Regions from separate parts of the Shewanella sp. ISS20 genome, predicted to be linked through region 4. Evidence: predicted binding sites of a transcription regulator. Region 4 holds the regulator's gene; each other region holds the start of a gene.
What was found. Region 4 encodes sigma-54, which starts transcription at its own class of promoters, with help from an activator protein. Its sites were predicted from a motif close to GTTGGCACGNNNNTNGNNT; they were not measured.

Region 1 (3,334 bases), 1.8 Mb from region 4:
GCCACTTGATGTCGGCATTCGAGTCATCAATGCCATGTTAACTGTGGGCGTTGGGCAGCGCATGGGATTATTTGCAGGCTCAGGCGTGGGTAAAAGTGTGCTACTAGGCATGATGACCCGCGGCACTAATGCCGATGTGATTATTGTTGGGCTGGTGGGGGAGCGTGGCCGAGAAGTGAAAGAATTTATTGAAGAAATTCTTGGTGATGAAGGGCGCGCGCGCTCAGTCGTCATCGCCGCGCCTGCTGATACTTCGCCATTAATGCGTCTGCGCGCCTGCGAAACCGCTACCCGTTTGGCTGAATATTATCGAGAGCTAGGTTATAGCGTGTTGTTATTGATGGATAGCTTAACTCGGTACGCGCAGGCGCAGCGGGAAATTGCCTTGGCCGTGGGCGAGCCGCCCGCCACTAAAGGTTATCCGCCTTCCGTATTTGCAAAGTTGCCGCGTCTAGTTGAGCGCGCGGGTAATGGTAATGCCAGCGCTGGTGAAGGCGGGATCACCGCATTTTATACCGTATTAACCGAAGGCGATGATTTGCAAGACCCAATAGCCGATGCGGCTCGCGCCATTTTGGATGGTCACATAGTGCTGTCGCGCACCTTAGCCGATAGCGGTCATTATCCGGCCATAGATGTTGAAGCATCTATTAGTCGCGTGGCACCTATGGTGGTGAGTGAGCAACATCTTGAAGCTATGCGTAAAGTCAAACAAACCTACTCCTTGTACCAGCAAAACCGCGACCTAATATCCATTGGCGCTTATGCCCAAGGCAGCGATCCTAGGCTTGATAATGCCATACGGTTATTGCCGGCCATGAATGCTTTTATGCGCCAAAGCATGCGTCAAAGCGTCAATTTTGCTGATAGTCAATTAATGCTGACCCAATTAGCAGCTCAATGTAAGTAGTGGTCACTCAATAAAGGGAGAGTGTGATGAGTAAAGATCCACTGCTAACAGTGCTAAAACTGGTGACTGAAGCTGAGCAGCAGGCGGCCTTACAATTAAAAAGTGCCCAGCTTGAATGCCAAAAACGCCAACAGCAGTTGGCCTCTCTCAATCAATATCGCCTAGATTACATGCAGCAGTTAAAAAATAAACTCGGGCAAGATATTAGCGCCAATTATTATCATCAATTTCAGCGCTTCATTCGCCAAATCGATGACGCCATCGCTAATCAGCTTAAAACCATTACAGATGCCAATAATATTCGTGAGCATAGGCAGGCACATTGGTTGCAGCGCCAGCAAAAACGTAAATCGGTCGAGCAACTGCTGGATAAAAAAGCCCAGCAAGCTAATGCTAAGGCGCAGCGATTAGAGCAAAAGCAGCAAGATGAGTTTGTGGTTAATCAATACGCTAGACGCACTATTCGCTAATTACCCGACAGGCGAAAGCGTTAGAGTTTGACACGTTAACGCTTGCCGAACCTCATATTGGCTTATCTTGCCGTCGCTATTGTGAACTTGTCTCTTGCAATTCCTAAGTCTCTTAGTTTGTGGCATTGAAATTGCTTATAACTAGGTCAATAGGGAGTGGTTGCCGTTATTGTCACTGTGACTGTCATTGTGATTAAGGTTAACGCTCCCATGGAACTGGCCTGAGTAAATGCGGGTTAAGATTCAATCAAGGCTTGGCGGAGAATAGCATGCAGCAAAATCAATCTGTGTTTTTAGCGCCTGTAGTCACTACGGCAGTCAATGGCAGCTCAACTAACGCCAGTTTAGTCAATAGCGGCTCAGCTAATACGCGCAGTCAAGTGGCATCTAGCCGTGATAGTGATTTCTCCGCCGCGTTAACGGCCGCCGCCAATGCTAGGCAGCAAAGAGCTGAGCAGTTACAGCAAGAAAATACCCAAATGGCGGCTAATAATAAGCTTGCCGCTGCTCAAAGGGCGGCCAATGACAGCCGCAGAGATACCGCTAATCGCGACGCGGCAAGTAGAGATGCAACGCGCGCCCAGCAAACAAGTACTGACACGCCAAGAAATCCAGAGATTAAGCCTGTTAAAAATAGCGATACTAACACCGCATTAACCGATAAAACTAAACCGTTAAATCATGACGTTAATCAAGCTAACAAGCCGGCTGTCAGTCAAGATAAACACTTGCCGCTTGGCAAAAATTTTGGCCGTGACGATTTTATGACGCTGATGTTTAGCCAGTTAGGTATTGATGACTCAGCCCTTGATTCCCTCAATGTCAATCAATTAGCTGGGGCCGATGCTCGTTTAGATGGTGAGCTCAGTTTAGCGGTTGAAGAGCTTGATGCCTTACTGCAAGGCAGCTCTATACCTGAGGCAGAGCTTTCACTAGAGCAGCTATTAGCGCTGTCGTTGGAACATGAACAGCCCACAGACATAGATGCCAAAGTACTCAATGAACTTGCGGCCTTATTAGCTCAGTGGCAGCAAGGCAATGATAAAGAGGCATTACCGCCTGATTTACAGAATTTGCTAACCAATACTTGGGAGCAATTGCAGCAAGGGCAAGCACTTGAGTTATCAAGCAATGAGTTAGCGCAGTTCAAAGAGTGGTTAAGCACGCAAGGGCTGGAGGCTAAGGCATTGGATAAGCTTGATGCTCCTAGTTTGGCTGCCATGCTGCAACAAACCTTAGCCGCCTCTGGTGAGCCTTTGCCAAATACTGAACCTAAATGGCAAGCCGCGAAAGATGCGCTGGCTGCTACGGTTGTCAGTGGTAAGGACGTTAATAGCTTGGTACTGAGTGATGGCGCGAATCATCCTAAAACGGCGCTAACTAATAACGCCAATAGTCAGAAGGGCTATCAAGCTGAGCTATCAGCCAGCGCTACAGCGCAGTTACATGCCAATAGCCATTCAGCACTTAATCAAAGCCCACAAAGTCGCAGTAACATTTTAGGCGAGGGACTAGTGAATAGTGCGCCAAATGCTGGCGTTAATCTTGAGGCTCAATCGCCGCTAAATAGCCAAGGGAGCATGGCTTCACAACTTAGCAAATCACTATTAACGCCGCAAGATGCACCGCTAACCGATAAGCAAATGGCAAGTTTGTTAGCCGATGCAAAATTTCAAGTGGTTGAAAATGATCCTAAAACCATAAATGTATTACCAAGTACAGCTAGCGTAAGCCTGGATGCCACTAAAACCCAAAACGTAAGCCAAGTGCAATTATCGTTACGCCAGCATTTAGATCAGCAGCTGCAACAGCATGAAATGATTGAGCGCTTTGCGCCTGTGATGCGATCACAATTGCTGGCCATGGTGTCTCAAGGGATTGGGCAAGCGGAAATTCGTCTCGATCCGCCTGAACTTGGCAGCCTGTTAGTGCGCATTCAAGTGCAGGGCGAACA
Region 2 (3,334 bases), 2.9 Mb from region 4:
AAGCTAACATGACCCAATTAAATTTCACAGGTAATTCCCTTATAAATAGTATGTGTAAGAGAATGGTATACATAAAATAAGTTATTGAATATTAATAAAATTAGATTGAGTCTATCGGCAGTGTTGATTAAATATTTGTGATCAATGACATGGAATTGTTCGAAATAGCTTGATAGGTATACACTATACTTACAAGCCGTTGCCTGCGATAAGGATTCAGACTCGACTATGTCAGCCAATTTTACTAAATTTGCGATAGCCGCCAGATGTCATTTTCTATCCTTAATGCTAGTGGCAGGCTTGAGCCCACTTCAATGCTTTAGCGACACTTTAAAACTCACCTCTGGGCTATGGCCACCGTATTCTGGGCAAACGTTAAAGCAACAAGGCGCGAGCGTGGCCGTGGTTAAAGCGGCCTTGCAAGCTGTAGGGCATGATCTTGAAGTAGATTTTTATCCTTGGGATCGAACCAAAAAATTAGCCAGTATTAATGCCGGTCAATATCAAGGTTATTTTCCGACTTATGCCTTTGATAGTAATGAATTTATTTTCTCAAATCCTATTGGCGTGAGCTATATCGGTTTAGCCACTAAGCAAGTGGCTCCCTTAGTGTGGTTGCAGTTAAGCGACTTAACTCTATATACCTTAGGGGTGATTGAACCCTTAACTAGCCCCAACCAGCCAATGACGGCGCTATTTGCTGCCGATCAACCACTTATTGTTGCCGGATCAGATGCGCATAATTTGCAGTTGCTTGCGAGTAATCGCATTGATGGCGCGGTAATTGACCCTTGGGTGATGAAATACTGGTTAAACCAAGAGCCATTAACCTCAGTGGCTAAGCAATTGCAAATGCAGCCTAAAGTTTTGATTAGCCAAGATTTGTTGATTGCATTTAGTGCGAATGAACAAGGGGCGATGTGGCGTCTACGAGTGAATGAGGGCCTAAGTAAAATAGACCCTCAAGCTGTGATGAATAGTTACCTAACTAAATCTTACTAGTTAAGTGCTATTAGATAAGTCAGATTGGCGTTTGATTATGGTTTAGCGACTATGGTCTGACCAATCGGGGTTAGGCTTAACATAGCGAGCTTAAGGTGTTGCAATCCAAACGGAATACCTATGATAGTAATGAAATAGCCAAGGGCAAACACTAGATGACCTAATCCCAGCCAGAAGCCAAAAATCACAAACCAAATAATATTACCTAGCATACCGAAAGAGCTAGTACCTAAATCTTCTTGGCCAGAAACTAGCTGCCGATTAACGCTTTGCTGACCAAAAGGCCAGAATGCCATTTCACCAATAACAAAACAGGCGCGGCCGAACGGTATGCCGATAATACTAATAAAGCACAAGACTCCGGCTAACCACCATCCTAATCCCATGATAAAACCGCCGCACACTATCCAGAGGATATTTAATAATAAACGCAAGAGTGACATGAAAAGCTCCACTAACTAAAACTAAGGTTTAGCAAATTTGATGCCATCATCATAATTCATTGACTACAGTAAATAAAATTAATGTCTGTTGAGATTGGTTGGTGAGTTTAACCAATATGTGGTTAAGTTTAGCAACGAAAATCGTTAAAATAGCTTTTTTGTCTTTCTAAGTGTTTATGAAACTAGCGCACACGCCCATTCAAGCATTCCAGTTTTTACATTATCAACTCTTGATTAAGCGCGACGACTTATTGCACCCGTTATTTTCCGGCAATAAAGCGCGTAAGTTCTATGGCTTATTAGCCTTAGAATCGGGTGCTATCAATACTTTGATTGGTTATGGGTCGCCGCAAGCTAATTCACTGCTCTCTATGGCAGCCTTGGCGCAGTTAAAGGGCTGGAAACTTGAGTTCTATGTTGATCATATTGCTGGATTCTTGCTTGAAAACCCGACGGCCAATTACCAGCGGTCATTAGCTTTAGGCGCCAACATAATACCGATAAATTCAATTGTTGCTGCGACCGGAATGACATGTCAGCAATACATTGAGAGGGTGAGATTGCAGCAATCTGATGCTGCACAATGTTTATTTGTACCTGAAGGCGGGCGCTGTCAATTAGCCTATGAGGGCGTTGCTAAGTTGGCCGATGAAATTATTGCTGAATATCAAGGCAATTCAGAACCTTTAGATGTATTTCTCCCATCTGGCACAGGCACAACTGCTTTCTTTTTGCATCGCCGTTTTAAAGAATGTGCCGTGGATATTAATGTCATCACCTGCGCTGCTGTCGGCGGTAGTGATTATCTGCAAACTCAGTTTAATGAATTAGGCGCTGCTACTTACGGTATGCCTGAAATAGTCACATTAGCGAAAAAATATCATTTTGGTAAACCGTATCTTGAAGGCTATCAACTATGGCAAGCGGTACAGCAAAGCTCTGGGATAGAGTTTGAATTGTTATATGACCCAATTGGATTTTTAGCGTTAAAACAAAGACTAATACAAGCGCAGTCACGACAAATATTGTATTTACATCAAGGAGGATTAATAGGTAATGAATCTATGCTGCCTAGGTATAGGCGCAAGTTTGAAGTTTAAGGATGAGGAATATCTAGAGGAAATAATGGAATGTGATGCATTGGTTGGCAGCAACAAGGCCTAACCTCGCATCACACTGACGACTCCTGCGTAAGGGCAGGGCGTTGAATTAACAGTTACCGCTAAGCAACCATTTCATAAATTTTAACGCATCGGTGCGTTGGGTAAACGTTTGTTTATTTTTACCCTGTCTATCGTTGAAAGCGATAGAAGATTTGTTTAGTGAAATAGAATCCACAGGAAAACATACGTTTATTTCAAGACCATCAATTTTATATGACATAGTTTAAAGCTCCATGAACACCCAGTGGTGTCGATATTTGTACAATAAGCCTTCCTCGTACTGTGAAATTTACGGGTTTGCTAGTTAAAGTAAGTTTTTTAGTTATCAAAAGTCCCTCAGTGATTAACTGAGAAGCATGTCTATTTTAGGTTTGTTTTATGACCAATAGATGACGCTGAATTAATTTCTTTCTAAGGCGGACAGCTTAAGAGGAAAGAATAGAGGAACTAGAGGTTGAACTGCCGCTGATGATAGCAAGATATTGAGATATGTCAACAATATCTTTCAAGATGTTAACTATTGAGGTTGAAATGGCGCTAAAAAGCTCAATTGGCTAGTGGGTGAAGATTGTTTAGCCAAGTTAATTCCATTGTTATTGTCGGTTTAAGCGTAAAACACGCTGAGTTTAGCGCTACATACATAATGCTTTTTAACTAACTATTTGAGCTTGCCTGATAATTTTTTTGACAACTTTTATTATTTTTATGGTTAATGGCTATACTTGC
Region 3 (3,334 bases), 1.8 Mb from region 4:
ACTAAGTGCAATATTAAATGACATAGTAAACCTCTACTTCAACTCGACTTGGCGGCAAGGCTTTGCCGCCGCGGCATTATTTGTTTTCAGCAACGGCAAGTACGTCACCGAGTTTGACTCCGCCGATTCCTTTAAGATTCAGAATGGCCCCCGTAGTTGCATTGCCCAGTGACACACTGGTCACATGGGCATAACTCGATACTGGTAATGCTTGTGACTTACCATCAAGCTTACCGCTCGCTTTAAACACATAATTGCCCGCAGCGACTAACTCGCCTTTGCTATTTTTGCCATCCCAACCGAAGTCGACATTACCACCCGCGCTGCCATCCACCGCAAAGGTAGTGATTAGCTGACCTTTTTGATCTTCAACCCGCACCATGATGTCTTTAATAGGTTGGGGGGTAGTGACTACCGCATTAACATTAGGATCTTCGGCGCTCACATGGGTGGTGGCTGATGGGATCAACACCTTTTGCCCAACTAAACCAGACGCTTGCAACGCTTGGCTGGACGTCATCACACTATTAAGCGTTACAATTTCAGCATTGAGCTTGGCAATGCCATCCACGGTTGAAAACGAGGCCATCTGCGCAATCATCTGATCATTACCCACAGGCTTAAATGGGTCTTGCATGGATAACTGTTGACTCAGCAAGGCAAAGAAATCCGCTTGTGTCAGTTCTTGGCCTTTAGGTTCAGGGGTCTTAGCATCTTCTGGTAAACGAATGCCGTCTAAAAACGGATTGGTCGTCACTGTCGTATTTTTGCTAATAGCCGAACCTAGGTTAGATTGGCTATTTGCCGGTAAGGGGCCGGTACCCAATGGATTAACCAGGTTCACGACTTACCTCCTATTATTTACCGATACGCAGTGTCTGCTGCAACATAGATTTGGCAGCATCTGCCACTTGCACATTCATTTGATACGAGCGCGAAGAGGAAATCATGTCCGCCATTTGCTCCATAACATTGACATTGGGCTTATAAATAAAGCCATCGGCGTCAGCCATAGGATGTGCGGGGGAATATTCCTTTTGCAGTAACTCATCACTTTCCACTATGCCCTTAACCACTACACCTTGGCCATGTTGCTGCTGATGACTCGCTTTGGCCATAGCGGCTTCAAATATCGGATAACGGGCGCGATAGGTTTTATCTTGGCTACTGGACACGGCATCGGCGTTGGCAATATTACTCGCCGTGGTATTCATCCGAATCGATTGCGCCGTCATGCCGCTACCTGAAACGTCAAAAATATTAAATAAGCTCATGATTAATTACCTTTTAATGCTTTTGTTAGGCCACTAAACTTACTGTCGAGAAATCCTAATGACATTTGATATTCCAGCGAGTTTTGCATAAACGCTGTTTGTTCATGCTGAATCTCCACGGTATTGCCATCCCCGGTGTCGGCTTGATTAGGATTGCGATACTTAAGTTCAGGAGCCAATTTAGATTGCAAATCAAAGTGGTTGTCATGGCTTTGGCTCATGGGCAGGCGCATAGTGGCAGTCGATTGTGTACCCATGGCCGCTTGCATCGCCATGGAAAAATCAACATCTCTGGCCTTATAGCCTGGAGTATCTGAGTTTGCTATGTTGCTAGCTATCACTTCAGCTCGCTGCGCGCGCACACCGATAGTGTACTGATGCACTCCTAATGCTTTATCGAAACTGATCGCCATAATCTTGCCTCCCGACTTTGTTAGCAAACATAAAGCAATTGATGTGCCAGAAAAGAAATGACGGCAGCAAATTTACTAAATCAATGGGTTAGCTGAGCTAAAAGCAAAAAACCACAGGATTAGCTGTGGTTTTTTGTCAAGTATGGGCTTAGCGTTTGCGGTAGAAGATCCCAGGATTGCAGCGCACCATGTCAAAATCATCACTAAGACCGGCCAACGACTCTGAAGCCCCTAAAAACAATATCCCTTTAGGGTTTAACGCGGCAGCAAATTGCCGCAAGATTTTAATCTTTGCCTCCGAGCCAAAATAAATTAACACATTGCGGCAAAAAATAACGTCAAACTTGCCCATAGAAGAATAACTGTCTAACAGGTTAAGCGGTTTAAAGGTCACTAGTTTGCGGACATTATCTTTCACTTTCATGCGGTTTTGATGTGGCAAAGGTTCGAAAAATTGGCGTTTATGTTCTTCAGTCAATCCTCGAGCCAGCGCTAAATGGTCGTATTCTGCCACGCCGCAGCGCTCAAGCATGGACGGCGAAATATCTGTGCCAACTATACTAGTGCCGTTTAACGTCCCAGGTCGGCGCTGTTGAAATTCCATCAAGGTCATAGCGAGCGAGTAAGGCTCTTGCCCAGAGGAACAAGCCGCCGACCAAATTTTTAGCGGCTTACCGAGCGCCGCATACTCAGGCAAAATCACCTCGGCCATTAACTCAAATGGGAATTTATCGCGAAACCATAAGGTTTCATTGGTCGTCATGGCATCAATGACATCGACGCGCAGCTGACGGTCGAGCGAGCCCATAGCCATTTTCACTAACAGTGACAAGGAGTCACAATTAAACTTTGCCATTAATGGGCTTAAACGACTACAGACTAAATATTGCTTGTTGTCCCCTAACACTATGCCACTTTGTTGTTCTAAAAATTGTGCAAACTGACGATATTCGTTATCAGTTAGAGTTTTGTTTGACAAAATAAACCCCTATTCATTCTCACAATACCTATCAAATAGTGCAGCTAGGCCGGCACGTCATAAGCAGAGGTGTTTATTCACCGCTTGCGCTAATTCATCTGGGTTGAATTTAGCAATAAAGTCATCTGCCCCGACTTTCTCAACCATAGCTTGGTTAAACACACCGCTTAACGAGGTGTGCAGCACTACCTTGATATGCTTAAGCTTAGGGTTATCACGAATTTCAGCGGTCAGGGTATAGCCATCCATTTCTGGCATTTCAATATCTGAAATAATTAACGGAATTTGCTTAGAAACATCATCGCAAGTTTCGGCCCGAGCTCTCAGCATATCGAGTGCTTCGCGGCCATCTTTGGCGGTATCAATTTCAAGTTGCAACGAATTAAGCGAGCGAATGATTTGCTTACGGGCCACAGCCGAATCATCGATAACCATGATGTGATAATTTTTATCGCGATCAATATTAAGTAAGTCGGCAGTTTCTTGACTAATTTCGGTTTTGACTGGGGATATTTGGTCGAGAATTTTTTCTACATCGAGAATTTCAACTAGTTCGCCTTCAATTTCAGTCACAGCGGTTAAATACGAAAAACGCCCCGTGCCATCAGGTGGCGGCAAAATGGCGCCCCAATTCATGTTAATAATACGTTCAACAGAATTGACTAAGA
Region 4 (3,334 bases):
GTGGTCGGGCTGGTAAAAAGTGATAAAGGCCATATTTTCATTAATGATGAAGATTTGACGCAAGACCCTATGCATTTACGAGCACGTAAAGGCATAGGTTACTTGCCGCAAGAAGCCAGCATTTTTAGAAAACTAACCGTCTATCAAAATATTATGGCGGTGCTGCAAACCCGTAAAGAGCTCAATAGCGATGAGCGTGAAGCGCAGCTAGAGCATTTACTGGAAGAGTTTCATATTACCCATATTCGCGATTCGCAAGGTATGTCGTTATCGGGTGGTGAACGGCGTCGGGTTGAAATTGCTAGAGCATTAGCCGCCAATCCTAAGTTTATTCTGCTCGATGAGCCATTTGCAGGGGTTGATCCCATTTCAGTGATCGACATTAAAAAGATCATTGAACAACTCAAAAGCCGCGGGCTTGGGGTGTTAATCACTGACCATAACGTCCGTGAAACCTTAGACGTCTGTGAGCATGCCTATATTGTTAGTCATGGTGAATTGATTGCAGAAGGTACCCCCGCTGAAATATTAGATAACCAGCAAGTGCGCGCAGTGTACTTAGGTGAACAATTCAGGCTATAGTTAACTTTAACAAGGCGATCAGTAAGGTCGTCTTTTACTTTGTGATATACGCTTATTATTCAGTGTTTTCCATCACAACTCTCATAAGTAGGGATAGCGGTAATTATGAAAGCGTCACTCCAGCTTAGACTGGGTCAGCAACTTACCATGACTCCGCAATTGCAGCAGGCCATTCGTCTGCTGCAATTATCATCCATGGAACTCCAGCAGGAAATTCAGCAAGCGCTGGAGTCTAATCCGCTATTAGAATTGGATGAAGAGCAATATGATCCCATCCAAGCCGCGACGGAAGGCAACGAGTTTGATGTCACTCACGTTAAGAGTCAGGACAAAGAACTAGAAACCAATGACAACAATACAGCAGACAGCAGCGACATGAGTTATGAAGCTGATGCCGTTGAAGCTGACTCCTATGAAGTCGATATGGAGCGCGATAGCTCAAGTGTCGATACTAGTGATGCCCTCACCCAAGAAACTATGCCAGAAGAGCTGCCTTTTGATAGCAGTTGGGATGAAGTGTTTACCGCAACTAGTAACACAGGCTCTGGTAATCTGCGCGATGATGACATGCCGTTTCAAGGTGAAACCTGCGAAGGCTTGTATGAGCATTTAGAATGGCAAAAGAATCTGACTCCGTTTAGCGATACCGATCGCGCCATTGCAACCACTATTATTGAAGCGATTGATGAACGCGGTTATCTCACCTTATCGACTGCTGAAATTCTGGATGCCATTAGTGATGATGACGATATAGAGCTTGATGAAGTGGAAGCGGTTCTTAAACGGATTCAGCATTTTGATCCCATAGGTGTCGGCGCCCGAGATTTGCGCGAATGTTTACTTATTCAGCTGTCGCATTTTAATGAAAACACACCATATTTAGCGGAAGCTAGACTGCTGATTGATGAACATTTGGATGTCTTAGCCGCCAAAGATTTTCGTTTATTAATGCGAAAAACTCGGCTCAAAGAAGATGATGTCAAATATGCGCTGCAACTGATCCAGACCTTAAATCCGCGCCCCGGCTCGTTAATTACGCCAAATAGCGATGAGTACGTGATCCCTGATGTATCGGTCAGCAAAAAAAATGGTCGTTGGGTTGTAGAGCTCAATCCCGATAATATGCCTAAACTGAATGTGAACCAGCATTATGCCGCCATGGCTCGCAGCAGTCGCAATCAAGCCGATAGTCAGTTTATTCGCGGCCACTTGCAAGAAGCCAAATGGTTTATTAAAAGTTTAGAGAGTCGCAATGATACGCTTCTAAAGGTGGCGACTTGCATAGTTGAGTTCCAGCAAGGTTTCTTTGAGTTTGGTGAAGAAGCGATGAAACCTATGGTTCTTAATGATATAGCTGAAGCCGTTGAAATGCATGAATCGACGATTTCACGGGTAACGACTCAAAAATATATGCATACCCCTAAGGGAATTTTTGAATTAAAGTACTTTTTCTCTAGCCATGTAGGCACGGATGACGGCGGAGAATGCTCCTCTACAGCAATTAGAGCCTTTATCAAGAAGCTAGTCGCTGCAGAAAACCAAAAGAAACCACTGAGTGACAGTAAAATGGCTCAGCTTTTGGCAGAACAGGGAATTAACGTTGCACGGCGCACCATAGCCAAATATCGAGAAGCTATGTTGATCCCACCGTCCAATCAGCGTAAAAGTTTATAACCCACCATCTCACTGGAGGCAGGCATCTATGCAAATTAATCTGACAGGGCACCACGTAGAAGTAACCGATTCGTTACGCGAGTATGTTGAAAACAAGTTCACAAAGCTTGAACGTCATTTTGAACAGATCAATAATGTGCATGTTGTTTTAAATGTTGAAAAAAATCAGCAGATTGCTGAAGCCAAGCTACTAGTGAGTGGTGGTGAAATATTCGCTACCTCCGAACATCAAGATATGTACGCCGCGATTGACGCCCTGATAGATAAGTTGGACCGTCAAGTCATTAAACACAAAGAGAAATTAATAAAACATTAACGATGGAACTCAGTACCATCCTGCGACCAGAGTGCACTACCTGTGCCACTCCGGGCAGTAAGAAAAAGGGGCTTGAGCTTGTCAGTGATCTAGTGGCAGCTCAATACCCCAACCTATCTTCCCAAGAAATTTTTGAGAGCCTATTAGCTCGCGAGAAGAAAGGTAGCACAGGCATAGGCAATGGCATTGCTATCCCTCATGGTCGCCTTGATGCAATCAGCGAGCCCATAGGAGTGCTTATTAAATGCTTAACTCCTATATCGTTTGATGCCATCGACAAGCAACCAGTAGATATCATATTTGCTTTATTAGTGCCGAGCGATGAATGTCAGCAGCACTTGACGACCTTAGCGGCAATAGCCGAAAAACTGAGTGATAAGCAAGTTCTCAAGCAAATTCGTAAGACCGAAGATGAAACTCAACTCTATCAGGTGATCACAGCATGAAACTGGTTATAGTCTCTGGCCGCAGTGGCTCAGGGAAATCCGTCGCCCTGCGAGTATTAGAAGATCTTGGTTATTATTGTGTCGATAATTTACCTTTATCCCTAATCGGTAGTTTGCTGAGCGAATTGCAAGTAAGTAACGATAAAATCGCCATCAGTGTCGATGTACGTAATTTACCTGAACAAGAAAAACTGCTTGAGCAAGAGCTGCGTAAACTGCCTAATAGTACTGTTATTAAAAGCATGTTTTTAAACTCTAGCGATCAAGTACTTCTTAAGCGCTACAGTGAAACCCGCCGCCTGCATCCTTTATCTAA

Region 1: a site for sigma-54 is predicted at 1,499-1,517, ahead of AC1HDP_RS07325 (flagellar hook-length control protein FliK). Genes of this name have one in related genera too.
Region 2: a site for sigma-54 is predicted at 1,475-1,493, ahead of AC1HDP_RS02545 (YccF domain-containing protein). Genes of this name have one in related genera too.
Region 3: a site for sigma-54 is predicted at 1,720-1,738, ahead of flgB (flagellar basal body rod protein FlgB). Genes of this name have one in related genera too.

The regions. Positions count from the first base shown of each region.
Region 1 covers NZ_JAWRZK010000001.1:1,610,682-1,614,015, reverse strand. Annotated here, with positions in the region: gene fliI (flagellar protein export ATPase FliI) at 1-910, shown strand, start outside; gene fliJ (flagellar export protein FliJ) at 934-1,380, shown strand; gene AC1HDP_RS07325 (flagellar hook-length control protein FliK) at 1,650-3,334, shown strand, end outside.
Region 2 covers NZ_JAWRZK010000001.1:578,758-582,091, forward strand. Annotated here, with positions in the region: gene AC1HDP_RS02535 (cytochrome-c peroxidase) at 1-10, opposite strand, end outside; gene AC1HDP_RS02540 (substrate-binding periplasmic protein) at 229-1,002, shown strand; gene AC1HDP_RS02545 (YccF domain-containing protein) at 1,038-1,445, opposite strand; gene AC1HDP_RS02550 (pyridoxal-phosphate dependent enzyme) at 1,622-2,545, shown strand.
Region 3 covers NZ_JAWRZK010000001.1:1,637,188-1,640,521, forward strand. Annotated here, with positions in the region: gene flgE (flagellar hook protein FlgE) at 1-24, opposite strand, end outside; gene AC1HDP_RS07445 (flagellar hook assembly protein FlgD) at 77-844, opposite strand; gene flgC (flagellar basal body rod protein FlgC) at 858-1,274, opposite strand; gene flgB (flagellar basal body rod protein FlgB) at 1,277-1,687, opposite strand; gene AC1HDP_RS07460 (CheR family methyltransferase) at 1,836-2,666, opposite strand; gene AC1HDP_RS07465 (chemotaxis protein CheV) at 2,724-3,334, opposite strand, start outside.
Region 4 covers NZ_JAWRZK010000001.1:3,440,449-3,443,782, reverse strand. Annotated here, with positions in the region: gene lptB (LPS export ABC transporter ATP-binding protein) at 1-582, shown strand, start outside; gene AC1HDP_RS15615 (RNA polymerase factor sigma-54) at 688-2,256, shown strand; gene hpf (ribosome hibernation promoting factor) at 2,285-2,572, shown strand; gene ptsN (PTS IIA-like nitrogen regulatory protein PtsN) at 2,575-3,018, shown strand; gene rapZ (RNase adapter RapZ) at 3,015-3,334, shown strand, end outside.